DNA from 4 places in the Shewanella zhuhaiensis genome. Region 1 is predicted to be linked to each of the others. Evidence: predicted binding sites of a transcription regulator. Region 1 holds the regulator's gene; each other region holds the start of a gene.

Region 1 (4,209 bases):
ACCTGCTGCTGATGAGCCAGGACAAGTTTGACTCTGCCCATGGGATGAGCGTATGAACCGGGTGACCCTGGCTATTATCCTGCTGTTTGGTACGGCGCTGGCGCTGTATTGGCAGGTGCAAAGCAAAAAGGCAAGCCAGCCCCAGCCTACTGCTTCGGTACAAAAACCCGATTATGTGGCCACCGACCTTCGCAGCATCAGCTACGATAGCGAAGGCAAACTCGAAAGCCGGGTAAGCGCTTCCTACATGGAGCACTTCGACGGCGATGCCCAGACCCTGTTCACCCAGCCGGTGTACACCTTGTTTCCACAAGATGGTAAAGGCGAGTGGCGTCTCAGCGCCAAAATCGGCAGACTGGACAAAGCAAGCGACAGAGTCATGCTGGAGCAGGACGTGCTGATTGAAGCTATCAGTTTCAACGAGCCACTGCGGCAGCTCAATACCAGTTATCTGGAGCTGGATCTCAAGACCATGATCCTGACTTCCGAACAAGAAATTTTAATCAGCGGCAATAACTTCCATATGAGTGGCGTCGGCCTGCATGCCGACCTCAATGCGCAGGAAGTGAAGCTTTTAAGCAAGATTAAGGGAACCTATGAACCTCAATAAGTCGCTTATTTTGGTGCTGCTGTGTACCTGCAGCGCCCTGGCGCAGGCCAACACCAAATTCGATTTAACTCAGGAAGTGAAAATCGCGGCCGCCAACAGCTACGCCGATTTGAAAAACAAACGCATCGTCTACGAAGGTCCGGTAACCCTGACCCAGGGTAGTTTGGTGCTCAAGGCCGACGAGCTCAGTTCCTACACAGATGAGAAGACCGGCAAGCGCATTCTGCTCGCCAAGGGCAAGCCCGCCACCTACAGCCAGCAGGTGGAAGATGGCCGCACAGTGCAGGCCAGCGCCAATGAAATCAGCTACAACATCGACAGCCGCATCATGGGCCTTAAGGGCAGCGCTGAAGTCGAGCAGGATGGCAGTAAGGTGAGCGCCGACTCCATCGTCTATGACATCGAAAAGCAGCAGCTCAGCTCGCAAAGCAGCGGTAAAAAAGACGATCAGGTGATCACCATCATCAAACCTGAGAACTACCAGCAGGAATTGCAGGACAAAGGCGAGCAAGACCAGCCTCAACCCCAGAAAGAGAAGCAGCAATGACGGCACTGACCCTGAAGGCCAGCAACCTCGCCAAGAGTTACAAAAACCGTCAGGTGGTCAAAGATGTCAGCCTCACGGTGAATACCGGTCAGGTGGTTGGCCTGCTCGGCCCCAACGGTGCCGGTAAAACCACCACCTTCTACATGGTGGTGGGTCTGGTGCAAAGCGACAAGGGCAGTATTCACATCAATGACGATGACCTGACCCTCGACCCCATGCACCTGCGAGCCCGCAAAGGCATTGGCTACCTGCCCCAGGAGGCCAGCATCTTCCGCAAGCTGTCGGTACGCGACAACATCATGGCCGTGCTGCAGATGCGTAAAGAGCTCAGCAGCGATGAGCGTGAAGAGTTGCTCGAGCAACTGCTGGAAGAGTTCCACATCACCCACATCCGCGACAACGCCGGTATGTCACTCTCAGGTGGTGAACGTCGCCGGGTGGAAATTGCCCGTGCACTGGCCGCCAACCCACGCTTTATCCTGTTGGATGAACCCTTTGCCGGGGTTGACCCCATTTCGGTTATCGATATCAAAAAGATTATCGAACAGCTGAAAAACCGCGGTCTTGGGGTGCTTATTACCGACCACAACGTGCGTGAAACCCTGGATGTGTGTGAAAAAGCCTACATCGTCAGCCACGGCAGCCTGATTGCCGAAGGCACACCTGCCGAGATCCTGGACAATCAGCAAGTGCGTGCAGTGTACTTGGGTGAGCAATTCAGGCTATAGTTAAACAACAAAGCCTACCGTCTCATATCCGGTAAATCAGGGTGGCTATTGGCCGAAGAACCTGATAGATAAAAGCTTTCTACCTGAATTATTTAGTGAAGGATCCGCAGTACGATGAAAGCGTCGCTCCAGCTCAAACTGGGACAACAACTCACCATGACGCCACAGTTGCAGCAGGCCATTCGTCTGCTTCAACTCTCCTCGCTTGAACTGCAACAGGAAATTCAACAAGCCCTCGACGCCAATCCGCTGCTGGAAATGGACGATGATCGCCTCGATGGCGATCAGTACGATGCCGATGGCGGCGACAAAGAGTTCGACGACAAATTCGATGAAGGCTCAGTATCAGCCAGCGCAGGTGATTCCGCTTCGGTAGAAACCTCCGAAGCCGTGACTCAGGAATCCATGCCGGATGAACTGCCCATGGACACTACCTGGGATGAAGTCTTCACCGCCGCTCCGGTTGCCGGCCCCGGCATCAGTCGCGACGACGACATGCCATTTCAGGGCGAAACCAGCGAAGGCCTGTACGAACACCTCGAATGGCAGAAAAATCTCACCCCTTTTTCGGATACCGATTTGGCCATTGCCACCGCTATCATTGATGCCATTGACGAAAAGGGCTATCTGACCCAAAGCCTGGATGAAATCCTCGAGGCCGTGGGCGATGAAGAGGTTGAGCTGGACGAAGTCGAGGCTGTGCTCAAGCGCATTCAACACTTCGATCCCATTGGTGTTGCAGCAAGGGATTTGGCCGAGTGCCTGCTGATCCAGCTGGGGCAGTTTGCCGCTGATACGCCGCATCTGGATAACGCCAAGCTGCTTATCCGTGAGCATCTGGACCTGATTGCCAACCGCGACTTCCGCACCCTGATGCGGAAAACCCGCCTCAAGGAAGAAGAACTCAGAGACGCCATAGTGCTGATCCAGAGTCTGAATCCCCGTCCGGGCGAGAACGTCACCAGCACCAAGGAAGAGTACGTGATCCCTGACGTGTCGGTGAGCAAAAAGAATGGTCGCTGGGTGGTGGAGCTGAACCCGGATTGCATGCCTAAACTGAGTGTGAATCAGCAGTATGCAGCGCTGGCGCGCACCAGCCGCAATCAGTCAGACAGCCAGTTTATCCGAGGCCATCTGCAAGAGGCCAAGTGGTTTATCAAGAGTCTGGAGAGCCGCAACGACACCCTGCTCAAGGTGGCCAACTGCATAGTGCAATTCCAGCAGGGCTTTTTTGAGTACGGTGAAGAGGCCATGAAACCCATGGTGCTCAACGATATCGCCGAGGCGGTGGAAATGCACGAATCCACCATCTCCAGGGTCACCACTCAAAAGTACATGCATACCCCGCGGGGTATCTTTGAACTGAAATACTTTTTCTCCAGCCATGTCGGAACCGAAGATGGCGGAGAGTGCTCTTCTACTGCAATCCGCGCCTTTATCAAAAAGCTGGTTGCAGCGGAAAACCAGAAGAAGCCGTTAAGCGACAGCAAGATGGCAGAACTTCTGGCGGAACAAGGAATCAACGTTGCCCGACGCACCATCGCCAAATACCGAGAGGCGATGCTGATACCACCGTCGAATCAGCGTAAGAGTTTGTAACCCAACCGAGGTCATTGGAGGAAAGTGTCTATGCAAATCAACCTGACAGGGCATCACATCGAAATCACCGACTCACTGCGCGACTACGTAGAGAGTAAATTCTCCAAGCTTGAACGCCATTTCGAACAGATCAATAATGTGCACGTTGTTCTCAATGTTCAGAAATTGCAGCAAATCGCAGAAGCCAAGCTTCACCTCAACGGAGGCGAAGTATTCGCCACCTCAGAACATGAAGACATGTACGCCGCCATTGACGCCCTGATTGATAAACTGGACCGTCAGGTAATTAAACACAAAGAGAAACTGACCAAACATTAACGATGGAACTAAGTACCATCCTGGCGCCGGAGTGCACTAGCTGTGCCACTCCGGGCAGCAAGAAAAAGGTACTGGAACTGATTAGCGATCTCGCCGCAGCCCAGTACCCTTCCCTCTCTTCCCAAGAGATCTTTGAAAGCCTGCTGGCCCGTGAAAAAATGGGTAGCACCGGCATTGGTAATGGCATTGCCATTCCCCATGGTCGCCTGGGTAGTATCGACAAACCTCTCGCCGTACTCATCAAATGCGAAGAAGCCATTGGCTACGATGCCATCGACAAACAGCCGGTGGACATACTGTTCGCGCTGTTGGTGCCATCTGACCAATGCCAACAGCATCTGAGTACCCTGGCAGCCATGGCCGAAAAGCTCAACGACAAGCAAGTGTTGAAGCAACTGCGTAAAAGC
Region 2 (4,209 bases), on a different contig from region 1:
CACCAGCTTCCAGTCCCCCAGTCTCGACAGCGCCTTTGACTTTGGCGCCAGCCACGCCGCCACTGAAGCCGCCATCCGCGCCTCGGGCGTGCCAGCCACTGTGGTGCGAAACGCCTTTTATGCCGAGCTGCAACTGATGAGCCTTGGCCATACCCTGGAAAGCGGCGCCCTGACCCACGCAGCCGCCGACGGCCGCTTTGCACCTGTGAGCAAGGCCGATATCGCCGAGGCGCTGGCCAGATTGCTGATGGCAACACCCGATGCCGATAAGCATATCGGCAGCACTTACGAGTTCACCGGTCCTGAGCTGCTGTCCTATGCCGACATCGCCAAACTCATTGGCAAGCTCACAGGTAAGCGAATTGAAACCAACGAAATCAGCCCGGAAGCGCAAATTGCTGCGCTGAGCCAAATGGGTTTGCCCGGCTTTTTGGCCAAGGCGCTGGGCGGCGCCAGCCGTGCCATTGCCGCAGGGGAATACGATACGCGCAGCGATGATTTGGCGCATATCCTCGGCCGCAAGCCCCGCAGCCTTCGCGAGGTGATTGCTGCCGCCCTCGGCTAATACCCCGGCTCGCCGCAACCACTTGGATTGACGGCACCCATGCAAGTACACTGGCAAAGCCATTCATCGTTTCAGGGAAGTTCATGAAAATCGAATCCTTTGCCAGTATTTATCAGCGCGCCGCCGAGCGAAAAGGCGGCGTCGATGCGCTTGAGGCACTGCTGCCACAGTCTTTGTCGGCCGACGAATATCAGGAATATTCTGATGACCGGTTACTGTCGGCCATGAGCAAGCAGATTTTTCAGAGTGGTTTTGTGTGGAAGGTGGTGGACGCCAAATGGGCCGCCTATGAAGAGGCGTTTTTTGGCTTCGATCCGCTGAAGATTTTGCTGATGTCACCGGAGCAACTGGATGCCCGCGCCAGCGACCCTGCCCTTATCCGCCATGAAAAAAAGACCCGGGCCATCTACGACAATGCCTTGATGGTGAAAGAAATTGCTGCTGAACATGGCAGTCTGGCACGTTATATCGGCCTCTGGCCCGGGGAAGAGATCACCGCCTTGTGGCAGGTGCTCAAAAAGCGCGGCGCCAGGCTTGGGGGCAATACCGGCCCTTACTTCCTGCGCGCCACCGGGAAAGACACCTTCCTGCTGACCTCAGACGTGGAGGGCTATCTGAGGGCAACCGGTCTGGTGGATGCAGGGCTTGCCACCCAAAAGGGCCTGGCTCAGGCACAGGCCGCTTTTAACCACTGGCAGGCTGAGTCGGGCCGGACGCTGGCTCAAGTCAGCCGCATTATTGCCTGCGGCGTGGGTGACAACCGGATTTAAAACGCCTTGCTGATGCCGACGACGAAACGGTCGTCAAAAATCTCGGTTTGGGTGCCGTAAACCTTGTGATCTGTGTCCACTGTGCTGCCGTGGTAACGCAGATCCAGGGTGTAACCTGCCCAGGTCTTGGACACACCCAGGTTCCAGTGACCCCAGCCTTCGGCGCCTTCGCCGTCGAGATCCTGATACCCCACAGAGCCGGACAGCTGAATGCCATTGTCGAAGCTGTAGCTTGGGTGCACCGCATAGTTCACCCCTTGCCAGCCATCCACGCCGAACCAGTCATCCAGCGTTGGAGTCACCTCTAACTGCATGTTCAGCTTGCCAAATTGCTTACCCACCTTCAGCCACAGTTCGGTGTAGTTGCTGTAGGAAGCGCCGGGATACAGGTAAGAAAATACCATCACATCATAGGTGAAACCTGAATCACCAAACTCACCGGCTTTGCCGATAAAGGGGCCGGTCACCACTTCCAGATTGGGGTCGGCAAACTTGATGTTGGAGCCGAAAACGCCGGCATACCAACCGGCATCATTGCTCCAGCTCAGAGTGCCCTGAATGGCTGGCACATCGCCATCCATGGTTTCGGATTCGCCACGGAATACATAGTCGCTGGCGATAGTCAGCTTGCCACCCAGAGTGCCGCCAAAGACCTTGGCTTCTTCTGCCATAACGCCGCTGGAACATGCGATGGCGGCCAGCGCCAACAGGGTTTTGTTCAATTTCATCATCACTGCCTCGTTGAAATGGGTTCTCCCGCTGCAACGAATCATAAGCAGGGGTTATGAATGGCCTTGGCGGGGGACGTGAATAGCTCGCGACAGATTATGAAGAAATATGAACAACTGATGTGGCAGGTTATCGGGAGACAATTTGCTGCCATGAAATGTTAAAAAATAGCTAAATACATGCAAATAAAAGAAATTTTTGCACTCCTTTACACTTTTCAGCCATTTGCTGACTTGAGCTGGCGCCCCCTGTGTGAGATAACTTGCGGATCATAAATTTAGTATTAAAAATGGGCGATTTGTCTGGGTATCCAGGTGTTTTTATCTACACCACCCCGTTAGCCCAGACACAAAAAGGAGATTTCAATGCGGCAAATGTTAAAAATTGCCTCCGCCGTTGGCCTGGTACTGTGGGTCAGTGCCTGTGGTCAGGAAGAAGCGCAGCAGGGCGCCCAGCAAGCGCGTCCCCCCATGGAAGTGGGCGTGGTTGAGGTGAAGGCATCCGCCCAGAATATTCTGGTGGAACTGCCGGGCCGCAGCCGTGCTTACCTCGAAGCCGAAGTGCGTCCTCAGGTGTCCGGCATCGTCATGGAGCGCAACTTCGTTGAAGGTCGCGAAGTGAAGGAAGGCCAGTCGCTGTACAAAATTGACGACGCCACCTACAAGGCCACGCTTGAAAGCGCCAAGGCCGATCTGGCCAGCGCCCAGGCATCCCTTGCCAGCGCCAAGGCCCGCGCCGCCCGTTACGAGAAGCTGGTGAAAACCAATGCTATCTCCAAACAGGACTTCGACGAAGCCGACGCCAGCTACAAAGAAGCCCTCGCCCGGGTGAAAGTGGCCGAAGCCCAGCTGCACACCGCCGAGATTAACCTCAAGTACACCCAGGTGCAGGCGCCTATTTCAGGCCGTATCGGCAAATCTGCCGTGACCCCGGGTGCACTGGTGACCGCCAACCAGGGACAGGTGCTGGCCACCATCCAGCAGCTCGACCCCATCAACGTTGATATCACCCAGTCCAGTGTTCAGCTGCTGGCCCTCAAGGCCAAGCTGCGTGCCGGTAAGTTGCAGGCGGCCGATAACGCCGAGGTGCAGCTGGTACTGGAAGATGGCACCACTTACGAGCACAAAGGCAAGCTGCAATTTGCCGAGGTGAGCGTAGATGAGAACACAGGCTCAGTGATCCTGCGCGCCGAATTCCCTAACCCTGACAACGTGTTGCTGCCAGGCATGTATGTGCGCGCCATGCTGAACACAGGCGTGGATCCGAGTGCCATTCTGGTGCCGCAAAAGGCCATTACCCGCAACACCCGCGGTGAAGCCGTGGCCATGGTGGTGAATGCCGAAAGCCAGGTTGAGGCCCGTAACGTGACCACAGCCGAGGTGATCGATCACCAGTGGCGCGTCACTTCAGGTCTTCAGGCCGGTGATAAGCTCATCATCGAAGGGCTGCAGAAAATTCGTCCCGGCGCCCCTGTGGTGGCCAAGCCTGCCGGTTCTACTCAGGCACAGTAATTCAGACCAAGCGAGTTTCAGGAATAAGCTATGGCACGTTTCTTTATCGACAGACCCATCTTTGCCTGGGTGATCGCGATTCTGGTGATGTTGGCGGGTGTGCTCGCCATCAAGGGCTTGCCCGTATCCCAGTATCCGAACATTGCACCGCCCAAGGTGGTGATCTCGGCAAGTTATCCCGGCGCATCCGCCAAGACCCTGGAAGACTCGGTAACTCAGGTTATCGAACAGCGGATGACAGGTCTGGACAACCTGCGTTACATCAACTCCACCAGTGATGGTTTCGGTAACGCCGAAATCACCCTGACCTTCAACGCCGAAGCCGACGCGGATATCGCTCAGGTGCAGGTGCAGAACAAGCTGCAATCGGCCATGCCGCTGCTGCCTCAGGAAGTGCAGGCCCAGGGCGTGCGGGTGAATAAGTCTACTTCAGGCTTCCTGATGGTACTGGGCTTTGTGTCCGGTGACGGCAGCCTGACCAAAAACGACATTGCCGACTATGTGGGCTCCAACATTCAGGACCCCTTAAGCCGGGTTGCCGGTGTGGGTGACATCACCCTGTTCGGCGCGCCCTATGCGATGCGGATATGGCTCGACCCACTCAAACTGACCCAGTACAGCCTGACTACCCAGG
Region 3 (4,209 bases), on a different contig from region 1:
ACCACCGAGTAACTGCCATCCTTTTGCAGGTTGCCGAGGAAGGCATCATTGGTGTCCTGCAGCCGCGCTCTCTCGTCCCCGAGTACATGGTCGTTATGCAGGGTGGCAAAGATGGAGGCCGCCACCGGCTGGCAGATGGCGCAGCCCAGGGCAGTCCCTGAGGCCTTAGTGCCAGTATCAGCACTCCCTTCACTGCCATGGCGGCTGAGTAAGGTGGCAAAGTCGCGGATATCTTCCACGGCGCAGAGGTGATACAGCGCCTGACGGCTGTGGCTGAAGTGGGGGCAGAGGCACTTATCCCGGACCTTACCCGCCTCGGCCAGAGCTGTATCTATTATCTTCTGTACCTCTGGACCACAGCCGCCGCAGCCACTGGCGGCCTTGGTGCAGCGCTTGATATCACCGAGGGTCTCGCAGCCCTCGTTAACCGCCGTCACAATGCCGCTTTTTTTCACCTGATGACAGGAGCACACCAGCGCATCCTTCTTGGCCGCGATGTCGGCACCGCTTGGCTCACCCAGCATCAAAGATGCGGGGCTGCCTTCAATGTCGGTCCCTTCAAGATATTGGCCCAAGAGGGTGCCATAATCGCTGGCATCCCCCACCAGCAGCGCCCCGGTAACCCGGGTACCCGCCTCATCGAGCCACAGTTTTTTGTATACCCCGGCGACGGCATCATTGAACTCCACAAAGGGCGAGTCGTCGTTGCCACGGCTATTGCCCACTGCGCCCACGTCGATGCCAAGCAGCTTGAGCTTGGTGCTCATGTCGGCGCCAGTGAAGGGTGCGGGCAGCGGTTGTGAGGAAGCGTGACTTAAGTGCCGAAGGGTATCGGCGGCGATACGGGCCATCTGGTACCCGGGTGCCACCAGGCCGAAAATCTTATCCTGCCAACTGGCACACTCGCCAATGGCAAATACCCCCGGCGCCGAGGTCTGCATCAGATCATCCACCGCAAAGCCGCCGCGCGCCCCTTTGGCTATGCCCGCAGCCGTGGCCAGCTCGTCGTGGGGGCGAATACCGGCCGAAAACACCAGCATGTCGGTCTCGAGCATATCGCCCTCGGCAAAGGTCAGCCTAAGCTCGGCGCTCTCGCCATCTTCGATGATGCGGGTGGCCTTTGAGGTGTGTACAGACACCCCCAGCGCCTCAATTTTTTGCTTTAAAAGCTCGCCTGCGGCGCTATCGAGCTGTACCGGCATCAGCTGGGGGGCGAATTCCACCACATGGGTCTTAAGCCCCAGACTCTTAAGTGCATTGGCCGCTTCAAGCCCCAACAAACCGCCACCAATCACTACCCCGCTGCGGGCGTTTTTGGCCGCAGCCTCGATGGCAAGCAGGTCGTCTGTGGTGCGGTACACCAGGCACTGGGGCTTGTCAGCGCCCGCGATGGGGGGCACAAAACCAAAGGAGCCGGTGGCAAGCACCAGATAGTCATAAGTGACACTGCTGCCATCGCTGAGGCCGAGCGTTCTGGCCACCGGGTCAAGCGCCAGCACCCGGGTGCCGAGCTTAAGCTCCACACCCCACTTGCGGTAAGCCTCAACAGAGCTTAAAGACAGGTCATCCAGCGGCTTGCCCTGAAAATAAGACGACAGCTGCACCCTGTCATAGGCAATGCTGGCTTCGGCGCCAATGACCACCAGTTCCCATTGGGTCTGCCAACCCTGCTCACAGACATACTCGACAAAGTGGTGACCCACCATGCCGTTACCCACTACCACGACCCTGGGTTTACGATTGGACATTAGACCTCCAGAAAACAAAAAAGCGCCCACTCCCAACTGGAGTGTGGCGCCTTTGCCAATTCAATCAGAAATCAGGTGGGGCGGCGAAGCGCCCCTGTTTGACAGCCTGTTGCCCCCTGGGGAGCCCTAGCAGTAATTCACAGCCTGTGCCAACTTTTATCTTTCTGTTTTATTTAAATATTTAAAATAAAGCCATGGGTGCATGCCCCTAAAGCTGCGCCATTATCGGGCAGCTGCACTCCTTTGGCGCAGCAGCTCTTGGGCAAGCTGCACCATGGGTTTGCCGGTTTGCATCGAGTAGCGGCGAACAAGACCCACCGCCTCCGCCTCAGCGGCGCCAGCCGCCATCAGTTCTCTGCAAAGGGTTGCCACGGCGCCCGAGCCTTTAACCAGGCTTTCGCCCTCAGCGCCGTCGCCATAGGCGAGCCTTAAGGCTTCATCCGCCGTGCGCGCCCGCTTGCCAAGCAGGTAGGCGGCCGCTAATGATGCGCGCACACTGGCGCCCTGCAGGCTATCATCGAAGGCACCGGGCAACTCGGCGGCCGCCAGGCGTCTATGGGCCAGCATATCGTCACCAAGCGCCGTCAGGGTCGCCTGGGTGCCTTCGGGGGCGCAGGCAGACAAGTGCCAGCGAGGCTGCAAGGGGTCTAGGTCGCTGGCGGCTTGCGCCAATGGCTCTATGCACCAAAGCGGCGTATCCACCCGGGGGTTGGGTTCAGTCTCCCCCTGAAAACCACGAAACAGCAATTGCCGACAGTCCACCGCCGTCTCGTTGGCGATAAGCCCCATCACCCTGGCGTAATGCCCCTCAAGCTTGGGATGAAAAAACGCCCGCATCCCCATGGGCGCGTCAAGGGGGTTGATAAACTTGAGTGCCTGGGTGATAAGGCTGCGGATCCCAAGCTGTTGATGAAGCGCCTTAAGCCTTGGCCACTGTGGCAGTATGGCGCCCAAGGGCAGATAGCAGCTCTTTCTCTCCCGTAAAAAGTAGCGCGCCTCGGCTATGGAGCTCGCCTTTGGGATCCCCACCTGCGCCAGCATCTGACCCACATGGCAGCGGCGGCTGGGCACGTCAGTTTCACTGTCGCCGTGCAGCAGCACAGGTATGCCTTCACGCTCCAGCCGCTTTACCCCATACAGCAGCCAGGGGAACTGGCCACGCTTACCGGCATAGCAGGGCCAGTCGAAAAAGTCCGGCATCCCATCCACCCAACCGCCAAGGCCTGGTTCGGGCTGCCCGGCGTCAATCAGATCCCGCAGCGCCAGCGCCATACCGGCGACCTCGGCGCAGCTCTCGCCGCGGCTTCGCATCACCATCAGCGCCGCGCCAAGGGACACATCAGGCACCCAGCTATCACTCCAGCCCAGCAGCAACGACCGGCTCTCAATCAGGGTGAGACTTCTTGCCCGCTTGGGGCCACAGGCTACGGCTCTAAGCAGGGTTTTGGCGCAAGTTGCTGCCTCATCTTGTGGCTCGCGCCCCTTAGCGGATGTCAATTCAGCCATAGACCACCTCCGCAGCGCAGGCATCAACGCCATTTAGCAGCTCAGCCCTTAATTGGTTGAGCTCTTCGCCCAAAGCGCACACCTCCCCTACCAACATCAGGCAGGGGCCTTCTCCTTTCAAAGTGGAGGCCGCAGTACTTAAGTCTTTCAGGGGGCAAAATTTAAGCTGCTGGGACGGCCTGCCGCCATCGCGCACCAGGGCGCAGGGCAATGCCGGTGAGGCGCCGGCAAGCTGCAGACTGGCCGAGATGAGCCCGGCCTGATTGGCCCCCATGTAAAACACCAGGGTGTTGCCCTGTGCCAACAGTTGCTGCCAGTGTCTGCTGCCTTCGCCGCCGATTTGCTGACCACCCATCTGCTGACCAGTCACGAAACTCACTGAACGGGCAAGCCCCCTGTGGGTAAGCGGGATCATGGCCGCCGCGCCGCAGCCAAGCGCCGCACTGACACCCGGTAGCCAGCGGCAATCTATGCCCCGCTTGAGTAAAAAAGCGGCCTCTTCCGCGCCCCGGCCAAACACCCCGGGATCGCCGCCCTTAAGCCGCAGCACCCGCAGCCCACGCTGCGCCTGCTCCTGCAGGCACAGATTGATGTCGTCCTGATGGCTGCTGTCCCCGCCAGCCCGCTTGCCCATAGGGATGCGCTTAGCAGCCCGATTGGCGAGCGCCAGTATTGACTCATCCACCAGGGCATCGAATACCAGCACATCGCAGCGGCGCAGGCAGGCCAGCACTTCCAGTGTCAGGCTACCCATGCCGCCAAAACCGGCCCCCGCCAGCACCACTGAGCCGGGGGCAAAGTCCGCCGCCAGCGAGTCAATCATTGAGTCGAACTCAGCCATGTGTCAGCTCTCCGGTTAAAGTAAATTCTGATGAAAGGGTAACAAGCTCGCCGACACAGCTGCCGCAGCCGCTGCCACAACCCGTGCTCTCTCGCACCCACAGCGCTCGGTCCA
Region 4 (4,209 bases), on a different contig from region 1:
TGTAAAATACCCTAAAGCTTTGCTGGCTACGGCCGATAAGAGTGCTAAGAAACCCGAATCCGTAACACTGGAGCCCCCGATGGCCATCGAATTACCCAAAAATAATGCCGCCGCCAACCGTGTCGGCAACACCGCAAGCCCACTGACCAGCGCCCGCAGTGCCCAGGCTTCTGCCGCACAAACTGCGCAGGCTCAGGTGCCGCAAAAAGCAGACTCTTTCGTGATCACCAGTCAGGCCCAGCAACTGCAAAGTGTCCAGTCCAAGCTGGCATCGCTGCCTGAAGTCGACCAGAAGAAAGTGGCCGAAATCAAGCAGGCTATCGCCGAAGGCCGCTACAAAATCGATCCTGAGAAGCTGGCTGCCAATATCGCCCGCTTCGAAAAAGAAATGCAGGATCTCGACCAAGACGCATAAGCCTTCTTTGGCATCGGGTTGCGGCCGGTCACTCAACAGTGGCCGGCTTTTTGCATTTAAAATTTGTAATCTGTATTCGCCAAATTTTTGCAAACACGGCCTGAGGTTTCCCCATGAATGAACTCACTTCCCTGCTCGACCACCAGCAATCCCTGCTAGACGAGCTGCTTGTCCTGATAGACGCCGAAAAGACCGCGCTGATAGCCCAGGACGCCAGTGAGCTGCTACGCCTCGCCGAAACAAAATCTGCCGCCCTGCTGGCACTCAAAAAGAATGATGACGCGCTGTCGCTGCATCCCGACAAACAGCTGCTGACAGAAGAGCAGGCCCTGGTGGGCAAGGTAGAAGCCGCCCAGGCCACGCTGCTTCGCTGCAAGCAGGCCAATCAGCTCAATGCCCAGCTGATAGAACACAATGAAGCCAGTATTAACCGTCTGGCCCAGGCGCTTCAGGTTAGCCGTAACGCAAGCTCCCTCACCTACACCGACAAGGGCAAAACCTCCACTATTTCTACGCTCGGTAACAGCATCGAAGTGTGAGCGTTTCCCAAGCCCAAACCTCGAAGGCTTAATCTGAACCTAAGCCTGGATTTTTAACCTGAGCCGGAACCTGCAACTGAGCAGCTCCGTTTCAGCAAACGCACTGACAGTGCTTCAGCCAAACACGCTGGAATCAAATGCACGGTGAAAAAGTCCGGGCTAGCGCAAGCCCTGGCCAACACCTGCTCAGAAAAGCCTCACTCGTTTATGTAAAAAAGCCCCGCCAATGCGGGGCTTTTCGGTATAAGTTCGGGATGCCTCAACTTAAGCATCAGGCCTTGGACTTGCAACCTGAAACGGCCTTAGAAATAGGTGATCTCTTTAACCCGCTGCGGCCGGTTTTGCTGCTGGTACACGGCCCATACTTTGGCAAAGTCCAGCTCAAGCTCGGTGACATAATGCTCACCCACAGGATAGCTTTTCACGACCCGAGCGCCGCGGATAACACCGGACACCGACGCCTTGATATTGTCGTTCTGCATCGCCCAATCATTGACGCTGGAACTGGCAGAAATTTTCTGACCATACACCTGCTCGGCAAGCTCACGATAAGCGGCAAGCTTGGAGGCCTGCATCGCCATCAGTACCTTTTCGGCCTGGGTTTTGGCAGGCTGAGTTTCCAGCGGCGCATAGCCTATGGCGGTCAGCCTGGGAAAGGTTTCCGGCGCCACGGTCTCCCACTGCACATAACGGTCATTGCTGCTGCAGGCGCCGAGTAAAAACGCGGCCAACATCATCAGTACCACTTGTCTCATTTGTCTTCTCCCAGCAGGCTAACCGCATCCATTCCGGGGGCTTCGTAGCGATACAGCAGCCCATCTTTGGCCACTACCTGCTCAGAATAGGCCAGATAACCACGCAGATCGCCCGGGCGGCTGAACGACTGTGACGAGGCCACTACCCGGCTGTTGCCGATATCCACAATCCGGCTGTTGATGGTAAGGCCATCGCGGCCAAGGCTGTAACTGGCCACCAGCACATGCTGGGTATCGGCCACATCCCGCAGCCGTTGCCAGTCGCGGCTTTGCAGCAAGTCACCCTTGTCGGTCACCCGCAGGGTTTGGCCAATGCCGGTATCTACCACGTTGTAGTAACGGGCGTGCAGCGCGGCCATCATGCCCTGCTGCAACAGGCGGGCAAAGCTGCCGGTGTGGGTAAAGTCGTCCACGTTCACAGGGGTGGTCACCACAATAGGCTGCGTCGGGCTTACCACATCATTGGTCAGCAGCAGTTCGTTGACTATCTTTTGCGCCAGAACATTGACTTGCTCCCGCTGCGGATAGCCCTCTTCGCCATAAGCTATAGACTGGGGCGTTTTGGTGGCCGCCATGGCAGGCTGCAGCGCCAGCATAAGGGCCAGCGCGACGGCAGTTTTCCCGTACATAAATCAACCCCATGAAATTAAAGGCTAATTACCAGAAAGGCCGCAAAGGCCAATCCCTTGATAAACAGCTATCGGCACGGGGCGCAGAAACTTTACCCCTTAATTTCGCCCGAATGCGCCGGGCACAGGCGCCCAAGGCACGGATTTTGCTTCACTCCGGCTGTTATCCGTTAATCGCCGAGCGGCTAAGGCCCAAGGCACGTTACACAAACAGGACTGGCACATGGCACCCTACAAATCGACTCTGCTTTTTCTAGGACTGGTATTCGGGCTTAGCGCAGCGCCTGCGCACGCCGACTGGGTTGAAGCCAAGGGCGAAGCCGTTATAGTCGATGGCGACATCAGCAAGGCCCGCAGCGAAGCCATAGAACAGGCCATCAGCTACGCCAGCCTGCAATCCGGTGTCAGCTTTGAAGCCAGCCAAACCTTGGAAGGGGGGCGCCTCACCGGCAGCAGCTTCCAGATGGATCAGTCGATGATGACAGGGCCGGTGCAGCTTCTCAGCGAACAGATTGAAAACAACCGCCTGCGGGTACATTTACGGGTCGAACTGCTTGCCGACCCGGCCGAGCAATGCCTGGCTTCACCGCTCAAAGCGGGTATTCTGGTGCCGGAAACCGCCATCAGCCACCGCAGCCAATTGGCCCAGGGGCAACTGAACAGCCTCGGCAAAGCGCTGTCGATTAAACTTGCCGGCAAACTGGATGACTTTTCGGCCACCGGCTTTGCCAATCTGCAAGCCAATTCGCGGCTGGCCATTGACTCACGCCAGGCCGCCATTCAGGGCTACCGCCTGCCAAGCTACCTCGCCAATGCCAGCGACAGTCAGTACGTGCTGTACCCGGAAGTCACAGATGCCTCCACCGAACCGGCTCAAAGCAGCTACTTTGGCCTGATGAGTGAAGACCCACTGCGGCAATTCGCCCTCACCCTGACCCTGTTTCACGGCATAAGCGGCGAAATTATCTGGCGGCAAAGCTTTTCCGCCTCAGCGCCCTGGGAGTTTGACCGCAACGAAATAGTCGCCCCCGAAAGCGACCGTTTCTGGCGCTCAGCCTATGGCCGCAGTGTCGATAAAGTCATCGCCCAGGCCGCCAAAGAACTCGACAATGCGCTTATGTGTCGGCCGGTGCTGGGTCAGGTAGTGGCCAAACAGGGCGAAACCCTGATCCTCAATCTGGGCCGCCGCCATGGGCTCCGGGTGGGAGACGAGCTATCTATCGTGCTGGCTAAAAACCTGTCGGACCGCTTCAACAGCAACCGCACCACCGGCAATAACAGCAACACAAACATCAAGATAGCCCAGGTCACTGAAAACAGTGCCCGCGCAGAGTTAACCGGCATCGGCACAGTGAACAATATTCAGGTCAGCGACATGGTGATAAAAAACCAGTCGCCCAAGAATTAACCAGTTAAAAATCAACACTTTTAATCAAAGGCAAAACGAGTATAATCAGCGGGTCTCCCTATAGCTCAACAGGATAGAGCAGTCGCCTCCTAAGCGACCGATCGGGGTTCGAGTCCCTGTGGGGAGACCATCATTTCTGTTTGTGCCTGCTTGCACAAATTCCAAGCTTTTCTTTGATTCCTTGTTTCTGCCACTTCCGGCGTTTCAATTCAGCTTATTCACTCGCTGACACTGCCTTTTAGGTTGGCTGTAAAGCCTTTGTGTCGCATGCTCTATGGTTACCTTGTGCCGCTCCGACAACTTCCGGCTTCGGGTGTAATCAATCACCTGCCGTGGGCTTTCGCATATCCCCCCAAGTGACACGCTGCAAGTACATCCATGTAAGCTCGACGACAGCATCCTTGCTGTCGACGGTCACTTCCGCGGATATGCCTGAAGTTGTCATAACCTTCAGGTGCAGTAC

What was found. The regulator sigma-54, encoded in region 1, starts transcription at its own class of promoters, with help from an activator protein. The targets are predictions, from matches to a motif close to GTTGGCACGNNNNTNGNNT.
Region 2: the regulator sigma-54 is predicted to act here: its motif matches at 2,233-2,251, upstream of MJ923_RS12400 (TorF family putative porin).
Region 3: the regulator sigma-54 is predicted to act here: its motif matches at 1,884-1,902, upstream of nirB (nitrite reductase large subunit NirB).
Region 4: the regulator sigma-54 is predicted to act here: its motif matches at 2,472-2,490, upstream of MJ923_RS05780 (flagellar assembly protein FlgT).

Annotation. Positions count from the first base shown of each region.
Region 1 is NZ_JAKUDL010000006.1:55,405-59,613, forward strand. It holds gene kdsC (3-deoxy-manno-octulosonate-8-phosphatase KdsC) at 1-56, shown strand, start outside; gene lptC (LPS export ABC transporter periplasmic protein LptC) at 53-610, shown strand; gene lptA (lipopolysaccharide transport periplasmic protein LptA) at 597-1,157, shown strand; gene lptB (LPS export ABC transporter ATP-binding protein) at 1,154-1,885, shown strand; gene MJ923_RS15850 (RNA polymerase factor sigma-54) at 2,000-3,484, shown strand; gene hpf (ribosome hibernation promoting factor) at 3,515-3,802, shown strand; gene ptsN (PTS IIA-like nitrogen regulatory protein PtsN) at 3,805-4,209, shown strand, end outside.
Region 2 is NZ_JAKUDL010000004.1:96,943-101,151, reverse strand. It holds gene MJ923_RS12410 (SDR family oxidoreductase) at 1-565, shown strand, start outside; gene MJ923_RS12405 (DNA-3-methyladenine glycosylase I) at 649-1,335, shown strand; gene MJ923_RS12400 (TorF family putative porin) at 1,332-2,066, opposite strand; gene MJ923_RS12395 (efflux RND transporter periplasmic adaptor subunit) at 2,430-3,575, shown strand; gene MJ923_RS12390 (efflux RND transporter permease subunit) at 3,606-4,209, shown strand, end outside.
Region 3 is NZ_JAKUDL010000008.1:50,311-54,519, reverse strand. It holds gene nirB (nitrite reductase large subunit NirB) at 1-1,748, opposite strand, end outside; gene MJ923_RS17905 (hypothetical protein) at 1,971-3,254, opposite strand; gene cobA (uroporphyrinogen-III C-methyltransferase) at 3,247-4,095, opposite strand; gene MJ923_RS17895 (nitrate reductase) at 4,088-4,209, opposite strand, start outside.
Region 4 is NZ_JAKUDL010000002.1:54,025-58,233, reverse strand. It holds gene flgA (flagellar basal body P-ring formation chaperone FlgA) at 1-5, shown strand, start outside; gene flgM (flagellar biosynthesis anti-sigma factor FlgM) at 80-415, shown strand; gene MJ923_RS05795 (flagella synthesis protein FlgN) at 529-954, shown strand; gene MJ923_RS05790 (LPP20 family lipoprotein) at 1,257-1,709, opposite strand; gene MJ923_RS05785 (FlgO family outer membrane protein) at 1,706-2,338, opposite strand; gene MJ923_RS05780 (flagellar assembly protein FlgT) at 2,562-3,746, shown strand; tRNA gene MJ923_RS05775 (tRNA-Arg) at 3,801-3,876, shown strand.